2 regions of the Gryllotalpicola kribbensis genome follow, and region 2 is predicted to be linked to the other one. Evidence: predicted binding sites of a transcription regulator. Region 2 holds the regulator's gene; the other holds the start of a gene.
The links. Region 2 encodes HrcA, which represses chaperone genes, less so after heat shock. Its sites were predicted from a motif close to TTNGCACTCGNNNNNNNCGAGTGCNAA; they were not measured.

Region 1 (4,944 bases), on a different contig from region 2:
GGCATGTGACACATCCCGGGCACACGAAAGGGGCGCCCCCGTGCGGGAGCGCCCCTCTTCGCTGGTTACGTCGTTCTCTTCAGAGACGTTGACGCGGTGCGGACTTAGAAGTCCATGCCGCCGGTCGGGTCGGCGGCCGGGGCCGCGACCTTCTCGGGCTTGTCGGCGACGACGGCCTCGGTCGTGAGGAACAGGCCGGCGATCGACGCGGCGTTCTGCAGCGCCGAGCGGGTGACCTTGGCCGGGTCGAGGATGCCCTGGGCGAGCAGGTCGCCGTACTCGCCGGTCGCGGCGTTGAGGCCGTGGCCGACGGGCAGCTCGGCGACCTTGGCCGCGACGACACCCGGCTCGAGGCCGGCGTTGGTGGCGATCTGCTTGAGCGGGGCCGAGATGGCGACCTTGACGATGTTGGCACCGGTGGCCTCGTCGCCCGTCAGCTGCAGCTTGTCGAACGCCTTGGCGCCCGCCTGGATCAGGGCGACACCGCCACCGGCGACGACACCCTCTTCCACAGCGGCCTTGGCGTTGCGGACGGCGTCCTCGATGCGGTGCTTGCGCTCCTTGAGCTCGACCTCGGTGGCCGCGCCCGCCTTGATGACGGCCACGCCGCCGGCGAGCTTGGCGAGGCGCTCCTGCAGCTTCTCGCGGTCGTAGTCGCTGTCGGTGCTCTCGATCTCGTTGCGGATCTGCTGCACGCGGCCGGCGATCTGGTCGGCGTCACCGGCACCCTCGACGATCGTGGTCTCGTCCTTGGTGATGACCACCTTGCGGGCCTGGCCGAGCAGGTCGAGCGTGACGTTCTCGAGCTTGAGGCCGATCTCCTCGGAGATGACCTGGCCGCCGGTCAGGATCGCGATGTCCTGCAGCTGGGCCTTGCGGCGGTCGCCGAAGCCGGGGGCCTTGACGGCGACCGACTTGAAGATGCCGCGGATCTTGTTGACGATCAGCGTGGCCAGGGCCTCGCCGTCGACGTCCTCGGCGATGATCAGCAGCTGCTTGCCGGCCTGGATCACCTTGTCGACGATCGGCAGCAGGTCCTTGATGTTGCTGATCTTCTGGTTGGCGATGAGGATGTAGGGCTCCTCGAACACCGCCTCCTGGCGGTCGGGGTCGGTGACGAAGTACTGCGACAGGAAGCCCTTGTCGAAGCGCATGCCCTCGGTCAGCTCGAGCTCGGTGCCGAAGGTGTTCGACTCCTCGACGGTGACGACGCCCTCCTTGCCGACCTTGTCGATCGCCTCGGCGATCAGCTCGCCGATCTCGGGGTCAGCGGCCGAGATGGACGCGGTCGCAGCGATCTGCTCCTTGGTCTCGACCTCCTTGGCGCCGGCGATGAGCTCTTCGGTGACGGCCGCGACGGCCTTCTCGATGCCCTTCTTCAGGCTGATCGGGTCGGCGCCGGCGGCGACGTTGCGAAGGCCCTCGCGGACCAGCGCCTGGGCGAGAACCGTCGCGGTGGTCGTGCCGTCACCCGCGACGTCGTCGGTCTTCTTCGCGACCTCCTTGACGAGCTCGGCACCGATCTTCTCGTACGGGTCGTCGAGCTCGATCTCCTTGGCGATGGAAACACCGTCGTTCGTGATCGTGGGGGCGCCCCACTTCTTCTCGAGGACGACGTTGCGGCCGCGGGGGCCAAGCGTCACCTTGACGGCGTCGGCGAGCGTGTTCAGACCGCGCTCGAGGCCGCGACGCGCCTCCTCGTCGAAAGCAATGATCTTTGCCATGGTTGTTTCTCGTCCCTCCCGGACGTAGCAGCGAAAGATGTCGTTAGCACTCAAATCGCACGAGTGCCAAGAGCGATTCTGGCACTCTCACCACACGAGTGCAAGAAATGACGGGGCATCCGTCACACAGGGCAATGGCGACCAGAAGCTGCCCGGCACGCAAAGAGCCGCCCGGCGCGATGCCGAGCGGCTCCTGGTAAGTACGAGAAGCTGCGCGCTAGGCGAGCCGCACGGACTCCGCCTGAGGGCCCTTCGAGCCGGTGCCGACCTCGAAGACGACCTGCTGGCCTTCCTCGAGGCTCTTGTACCCGCTCATGTCGATCGCCGAGTAATGGACGAACACGTCCTGTCCCCCGCCATCGACGGTGATGAAGCCGTAGCCCTTCTCAGCGTTGAACCACTTCACGGTTCCATTCGCCATCGTTTCTCCATTGCGTGTTGCTGGACGCGCGCACTTCGTCGCATCACTGTGGCCACGATCGTAGCCATGGCATGGAGGGCGGATTCGAAAATCGACGTCGATCGGTCAAAAAGTTACGGCCCCGACAGGGTCCCGTCATATCGACGAAATACCCGGCCCGATTCAGCCCGAGTAATCGGCTCCGAGCACCACCGTCACGACCGCCCCTGCGCCCGCGAACTGGTCGGACTGGGTGACCGTCGCCACGCCGAGCGACTGGGCCACGCCGAGCGCCACGCCGCGCTGCGCCGGGTCCGAGTAGTACACGGCGGTGGTCGCGGCGTCCTGCGGCGCGTTCCCGGTCGAGATCGTCGCCCAGCCGGCGCCCTTCAGCTTCGTGGCGGCGCTCGCGGCGAGACCGGCCCGGCCGGTGCCGTTCAGCACGCTCAGCTGGGCGGAGGGAACGATGGTCGCAGTCGGCGTCGGCGTAGCGGTGGCCGTCTGCGTCGGACTCGCCGACCCGGTCCCGGTTCCCTGGGGCGTCGCCGTCTCGGTGATCGTGGGCTGCGAGTCGGAGGAGTGCCCGACGTTGCTGTCGAGCAGGTGCAGGTAGACCCACCCGGCGCCGACGATGACGAGAACGGCCACGAGGCACCAGACGAGCCACAGCAGGCCCTGCCCCCGACGACGGGGCGCGCGGTGAGCACCGACGCGCTCGAGGTCGGTCGGGACCACGTCGAAGCGGTCCTTCGGGAATTGCTGGGCCATGCGCGCTGGGGTCTGTCCTTTTGTGGGGCGGGGGTTCCGCGGCGGGTCAGTCGATCGGCCGGGTGCGGGCGGCGCGGGCTTCGCGTCGCTCGTCCCGCTGCCGCAGCAGCCGCCGCACGAGAAGGGGGTCGTAGGCGAGTGCAGCAGGGGTATCGATCAGCCGACCGAGAATCTGATAGTAACGGGCGCCGGAAAGCCCGAACTGAGAGCGGATCGCCTGCTCCTTCGCCGCGGGCCCCTGCAGCCACTCCCGCTCGAAGTCCAGAACGGCGACCTCGAGGTCGGTCAGCTCGGCGCGCGGCATGGGCACAGGCTAGCGATCACAGGGCCGCGGGCCGGCCGGCAACGCCGATGGGCGCGTCTTCTGCGCCGCCTGCCTGCCGATACATGCCGATGTGGCGGATGCCCGCCTCGAGGTAGACGTCGCCGAAGGGCTCGAACCCGGCCTTGGCATAGAGCGGCTGAGCGTACTCCTGCGCGTGCAGCACCATGTCCTGGCCGGGATTGGCGGCGATCGCGGCGGCGAGCAATCGACTGGCGAGGCCCTTTCCCCTGGCATCCGCCCTGGTCACGACCCGCCCGACCACGATGTGCGCCGCGCGGTGCTCGGGCTCGTCGTCCCAGAGCGTGCGCAGGTAGGCGAGCACCGAGCCGTCCTCGGCGGCGACCCAGTAGTGGCGCGTCGCGGCCTCGAGATCGCGATAGTCGAGCTCGGTCTCATCGACGCGCTGCTCGACGAAGAAGACATCGGTGCGCAGCTTCGCGATCTCATAGAACTCGCGAGCGCTGAGCTCGCTGAACGGCCTGACGATCACGGAACTTTCTGACACTCGGGCGAGTTTACTTAGAGGTCAGCTTCACAAGAGCAGAGAGGAACCGGCATGGGAGACGTCTCGTCCACCAACTACAAGGTCAGCAAGAGCGACGCCGAGTGGCGCGAGCAGCTCGACCCCGAGCAGTACGCGGTGCTGCGCCAGGCCGCGACCGAGCGGCCGTGGACCGGCGAGTTGCTCGACGAGGAGCGCGCCGGCATCTACACCTGTGCGGCGTGCGGCGCCGAGCTCTTCAAGAGCGGCACCAAGTTCGACTCGGGCTGCGGCTGGCCGTCGTTCTACGAGAGCGTGCGCCCCGAGGCCGTCGAGCTGATCGAGGACCGCTCGCTCGGCATGGTGCGCACCGAGGTGCGCTGCGCGAACTGCGGCTCGCACCTGGGGCACGTGTTCCCCGACGGGTTCGGGACTCCGACGGGCGACCGCTACTGCATGAACTCCATCTCGCTCGCCTTCACCCCCGAGGCCTGAGACATTCCGCAATTGCGTCACTAGAGTCTGCATTGTGACGCAATTGCGGATTTCCGAGGCCGCCGCGCTTCTCGGCGTAAGTGACGACACCGTGCGCCGCCTCGTCGAGCGCGGCGAGCTCGAGGCGAGCGCGGCCGCCGATGGACCCCAGACCGTCGACGGCGCGAGCCTCGCCCGGCTCGCGACCGAGCGGGCGAAGACGGCGCCCGAGAGCTCACCCGTGCTGAGCTCGGCGCGCAACCACTTCGTCGGCATCGTCACCCGGGTCCAGCTCGACGGCGTCATGGCCCAGATCGACATCCAGGCCGGCCCCCATCGCGTGGTCTCGCTGATCAGCGCCGAGGCGGCGACCGAGCTGGGGCTCGAGGTCGGCACGCTCGCCACGGCCGTCGTCAAGGCGACCAATGTGAGCGTCGAGACGACGGGGGCCGCGCGATGAGGCGCCGGCCGGCGCTCGCGGCCACGGCGGTGGCCGCCGCGCTGCTGCTCGGGGGCTGCTCGGCCGGGGCATCCGACAACGATTCGAAGCCCGCGACCTCGGCGGCGCCGCAGACCCTCACCGTGTTCGCGGCGACGAGCCTCACGGCGTCCTTCGACACGCTGGGGAAGGCGTTCGAGAAGGCGAACCCCGGCGTGACGGTGCGATTCGACTACGACGGCACCTCGACGCTCGTGACGCAGCTGTCTCAGGGAGCCCCGGCCGACGTCCTCGCCTCCGCCGACGAGAAGAACATGCAGACGGCCCTGGCGC
Region 2 (4,944 bases):
GCAGGCCCCGCCGTCGACGTGCGCAGCACGGCGTCGCCGAGCCGCACGAGCTCGGCGCCCGCAGCCTCGAGCGCGCCCAGCTCGGCGGGGGCGATGCCGCCCTCAGGGCCGACGACGAGCAGCAGGTCGCGCCCGTCGGGTGCGACGGCGGTGATCGGATGCGGCGCGGTCGGCTCGAGCACGAGAACGCGGCGGCTCGCGGCGAGCTCGACGAGGTCGTTCGTCGAGGCGAGCGCCGAGACCTCGGGCAGCCAGGGCCGCATCGACTGCTTGCTCGCCTCGCGCACGATCGCGGCCCAGCGCTCGCGGCCCTTCTCGAGCTTGGGGCCGCTCCAGCGGGACACCGAGCGATCGGCCTGCCACGGGATCACGCCGTCGGCGCCGAGCTCGGTGGCGGCCTGGATCGCGAGCTCGTCACGGTCGCCCTTGGCGAGCGCCTGCGCGAGCAGGATGCGGGGGCTCGCGGCATCCGTCACGCGCACGTCGTCGACGCGCACGTCGACCGCGCCCGGCGACACCGACTCGGCCACGCCGCCCATGACCAGGCCGCGCCCGTTGCCGACCAGCATCCGCTCGCCGACGCGGGTGCGGGCGACCGTCGCGATGTGCTTCGCCTCGGCGCCCGTGACCGTGACGAGGCCGCCGACGGTCGCGCCGGCGAGCGCCTCGACGAGATAGAAGTTGGCCACCGCCGCGCCTAGAGGTTCAGAAAGCGGTCGCGGATCTTCGCGAACAGCCCCTGCTGGAACTGCGACAGCCTCGGCTTGTCGCCCTTGTACTGCTTCGCGAAGCGCTCGATCAGCTCACGCTCGCCGCGCCCCAGCTTGGTCGGCGTCACGACCTGGATGCCGATGCGCAGGTCGCCTCGGCCGTTGCCGCGCAGCCGCGTGATGCCGCGGTTCTTGACCGTGAGGATCTCGGCGCTCTGCGTTCCGGCGTGCAGCTCGACGTCGACGGGCCCGTCGAGGGCCTGGAACGTCGTGGATGTGCCGAGGATCGCGTCGGCCATCGACACCTCAAGGGTCGCCAGCAGGTCGTCGCCGTCACGGCTGAAGACGTCGTCGTGCTTGACCTTGATCTCGAGGTACAGGTCGCCGTTCGGCCCGCCGGCGGGGCCGACCTCGCCGTGGCCGGGCAGCTGCAGGCGCAGGCCGGTGTCGACGCCCGCGGGGATGTCGACGGGGATGGTCTTGCGGGCGCGCACGCGGCCCTGCCCCTGGCAGGTGACGCACGGGGTGGCGATCACGGTGCCGTAGCCGCGGCACGTGCCACACGGGCTCGAGGTCATGACGTTGCCGAGGAGCGAGCGCACCGAGCGCTGGATCGAGCCCGTGCCGTGGCAGATGTCGCACGTGACGGGGTGCGTGCCGGGCTCGCAGCACGAGCCCTGGCACCGCTCGCACAGCACGGCGGTGTCGACCTCGAGGTCGCGGTGAGCGCCGAAGATCACATCGGCGAGGTCGATCTCGACCCGCAGCAGCGCGTCCTGGCCGCGCTCGCGCCGCGACTTGGGTCCACGGCTGCTGCCACCGCCGCCGAAGAAGGTCGAGAAGATGTCCTCGAAGCCGCCGAAGCCCTGCGCGCCGCCGCCGAAGGGGCCCGCCTGCGGGCCGAGGTCGTACTGCTCGCGCTGCCGCGGGTCCGACAGCACGTCGTAGGCGTGCGTCACGAGCTTGAACCGCTCCGCGGCTTCCGGGCTGGGGTTCACGTCGGGGTGCAGCTCGCGCGCGAGGCGGCGGTACGCCTTCTTGATCTCGTCGGCGCTCGCGTCGCGCTCGACGCCCAGGACTTCATAGTGGTCTGCTGCCATGAACTGGCGGCTCCTTAGTGTTCGTGGATTCTCAGGCCTGATCGCCGAGCGCGCGGCTCAGATAGCGGGCGACAGCCCGCACGGCGGCCATGTTGGTGGAGTAGTCCATGCGCGTCGGCCCGAGCACGCCGAGCCGAGCGACCGGCCCGCTCGCCGCGCCGTAGCCCGTCGTCAGCACCGAGGTCTCGGCGAGGCCGAACGGCTCGTTCTCGCGGCCGATCGACACGCTCACGTCGCGGTTGCCGCCGACGCCGTGCTGTTCGGCGGCCATCTCGCCGAAGAGCTTGAGCAGCTCGACCTGCTCTTCGATCGCCTCCATGATCGGGAAGATGCTGCCGGTGAAGTCGTGCTCGGTGCGCACCAGGTTGGCGGTGCCGGCCATGATCAGCCGCTCCTGCCGCGTCGACCCAATGATCGCGCCCACCGACTCCACGAGCTCGCCCGCGAGGGGGCGCAGCGTCTCGGGGAAGCCGTCGACGATGGCCGGCAGCACCGCCGAGGCATCCGCCATCGGCATGCCGACGAGCGCGGCGTTGGTCGCGTCGCGCAGCGCACGCAGCGCCGCGTCGTCGTAGTCGACGCTCAGCTCGACGACGCGCTGCTCGACCACGCCCGTGTCGGCGATCAGCACCGTCAGCACGCGGCGGGGAGCCAGGGCGACGAACTCGAGGTGCTGGATGCGGGCGCGCGAGACCGAGGGGTACTGGATGAGCGCGACCTGGTGCGTCAGCTGGGCGAGCGCGCGCACGGTGCGCGTCAGAACGTCGTCGATGTCGACGGATTCGCCGAGGAAGATCTCGATGGCGTGCCGCTGCGCGGGCGACAGCGGGCGGATGTCTGCCAGCTGATCGACGAAGACGCGGTAGCCCTTGTCGGTCGGCACCCGACCGGACGAGGTGTGCGGGGCGGCGATCAGCTCCTCGTCCTCGAGAAGAGCCATGTCGTTGCGGATCGTGGCGGCCGAGACGCCGAAGCGGTGCTTGTCAACGATCGTCTTCGAGCCCACCGGCTCGCGGGTGGCCACGTAGTCCTGCACGATCGCCCGGAGCACTGCGAGTCCACGTTCCGAAACCATCGACGACGCTCCCTTCGCCCGACTAGCACTCAATACCTATGAGTGCCAATACTAACCCGGCTACGCTGACTCGAAACTAGCGTCATGGAGGTCGCACACCTTGTCGTACACACCGCCGCCGCTGCGCCAGAGCGAAGAGCGCACCTGGGCGATCCTCACGCACGTCATCGCAGGCGGCCTCAACCTCGTCACCGGCGGCCTCTTCGCCGGTCTCATCGGCGCGATCGTGGTCTACGTCGTCTTCAAGGACCGCGGCCCGCTCATCCGCCAGCACGCGACGACCACGCTCAACTTCCAGATCACGCTGATCATCGTCGAGATCATCGGCTGGATCCTCGCGTTCGTGCTGGTCGGATTCTTCATCCTCGCGGCCGCGTGGATCGTGAACATCGTCTTCAGCATCATGGGCGCCCTGGCGGCGAGCCGCGGCGAGCCGTACACCTACCCGCTGGCGATCCGCTTCTTCAAGTAAGCCGGCGCACGACCGCGTCGGCGAGCAGCCGGCCGCGCAGGGTGAGGCGGATGCTGCCGCCGATCGCCGCCGCCCCGTCGATCAGCCCTTCGGCGATCAGCCCGGCGACCTCCGGGCGGGCGGCGCGGTCGAGCTCGGCGACCGGCAGTCCTTCCGCGATGCGGACCTTCAGCAGGATGTCCTCGACGCGTCGGGTCTCGTCGTCGAGCGTCTCGCGGCCGGCCGCCGGCGACGCGCCCTGCAGCACGCGCGCGGCGTAGGCGGCGGGGTGCTTGACGTTCCACCAGCGCACGCCGCCGACGTGGCTGTGTGCGCCCGGGCCGACGCCCCACCAGTCGGCCCCGCGCCAGTAGCCGAGGTTGTGCCGCGAGCGGTGCCCCGGCCCCTTCGACCAGTTCGACACCTCGTACCACTCGTAGCCGGCTCGAGCCAGCGCGGCATCCGCGAGCTCATACATGTCTGCGGTGAGGTCGTCGTCAGGCTCGGCCACCCCGCCGCGCCGGATCTGCCTGGCGAGCTTGGTGCCCTCTTCCACGATGAGCGCGTAGGCGCTGAGGTGATCGGGCGCGCAGGCGAGCGCGGCGTCCAGTGAGCGTTGCCAGTCGTCGAGGCTCTCACCCGGAGTGCCGTAGATGAGGTCGAGGCTGACGTCGAGCCCGGCCTCGCGCGCCCACTCGACGACGAGCGGCACCCGCTCGGGGTCATGGGTGCGCTCGAGCGTCGCGAGAACGCTCGGCACCGCCGACTGCATGCCGAAGCTCACCCTCGTGAAGCCGGCGTCGGCGAGCTGCCGCAGCGCAGCGGCGTCGACGGAGTCGGGGTTCGCCTCGGTCGTCACCTCGGCCCCCGGGGTGAGCCCCCAGGTGTCGCGCACGGCCGCGAGCATGCGCGCGAGGTCACCGGGCGGCAGCAGCGTCGGCGTGCCGCCGCCGAAGAAGACGGTCGAGACGGCGCGGCCCGGCACGCCCGATGCCTCCAGCGCGCGGGCGGCGAACCGCACCTCGGCGATCGCCTGGTCCGGGTAATCCGCCTGCTTCACCCCACGCAGCTCGGTAGCGGTGTAGGTGTTGAAATCGCAGTAGCCGCAGCGCACGCGACAGAACGGCACATGCAGGTAGACGCCGAAATCGCGCGCCTCGGCACCGGCGGCTGCCTGCGCGGGCAGACGGCCGTCCTCAGGCGCGGGGTCGCCGAGGGGAAGAGCGGACGGCACGGTCAGTCGGCCGCGTTGATGGGGTGCAGCGCGCGCAGGTACTTCGCCGTGATGCCCTTGCGCACCTGAGCGTACACAGGCGCGAGCAGTCGCCAGCCGAACGAGGCGGGGCGCGAGAAGCTGCGCACCGTGAGCCACACCGAGTCGTCGTCGCGGTGCTCGAGGATGAAGGCCTCCTCGCCGCTCGCCGGATGCCCGTGCAGCGTGCCGTAGGCGAAGCCGACGCGGTTCGGGTCGTCGATGACGTAGACGACGCGCACGGGCGCGTCGACGGTGATCGGGCCGACCTTCGTGCGGAGAACCGCCGACATGCCATTCGCGATCAGCGGCTCGCCCTCGTCGTTGTAGACCGACTCTGTGCCGCCGACGTCGCG

Region 1: a site for HrcA is predicted at 1,768-1,794, ahead of groL (chaperonin GroEL). Genes of this name have one in related genera too.

What each region holds. Positions count from the first base shown of each region.
Region 1 covers NZ_BAABBX010000004.1:78,277-83,220, forward strand. The annotation lists gene groL (chaperonin GroEL) at 105-1,724, opposite strand; gene ABD716_RS02880 (cold-shock protein) at 1,942-2,145, opposite strand; gene ABD716_RS02885 (LytR C-terminal domain-containing protein) at 2,308-2,892, opposite strand; gene ABD716_RS02890 (DUF3263 domain-containing protein) at 2,939-3,196, opposite strand; gene ABD716_RS02895 (GNAT family N-acetyltransferase) at 3,213-3,722, opposite strand; gene msrB (peptide-methionine (R)-S-oxide reductase MsrB) at 3,774-4,193, shown strand; gene ABD716_RS02905 (TOBE domain-containing protein) at 4,228-4,632, shown strand; gene modA (molybdate ABC transporter substrate-binding protein) at 4,629-4,944, shown strand, end outside.
Region 2 covers NZ_BAABBX010000016.1:121,480-126,423, reverse strand. The annotation lists gene ABD716_RS12875 (16S rRNA (uracil(1498)-N(3))-methyltransferase) at 1-689, opposite strand, end outside; gene dnaJ (molecular chaperone DnaJ) at 698-1,810, opposite strand; gene hrcA (heat-inducible transcriptional repressor HrcA) at 1,842-2,885, opposite strand; gene ABD716_RS12860 (DUF4870 domain-containing protein) at 2,986-3,357, shown strand; gene hemW (radical SAM family heme chaperone HemW) at 3,350-4,570, opposite strand; gene ABD716_RS12850 (DUF1990 domain-containing protein) at 4,573-4,944, opposite strand, start outside.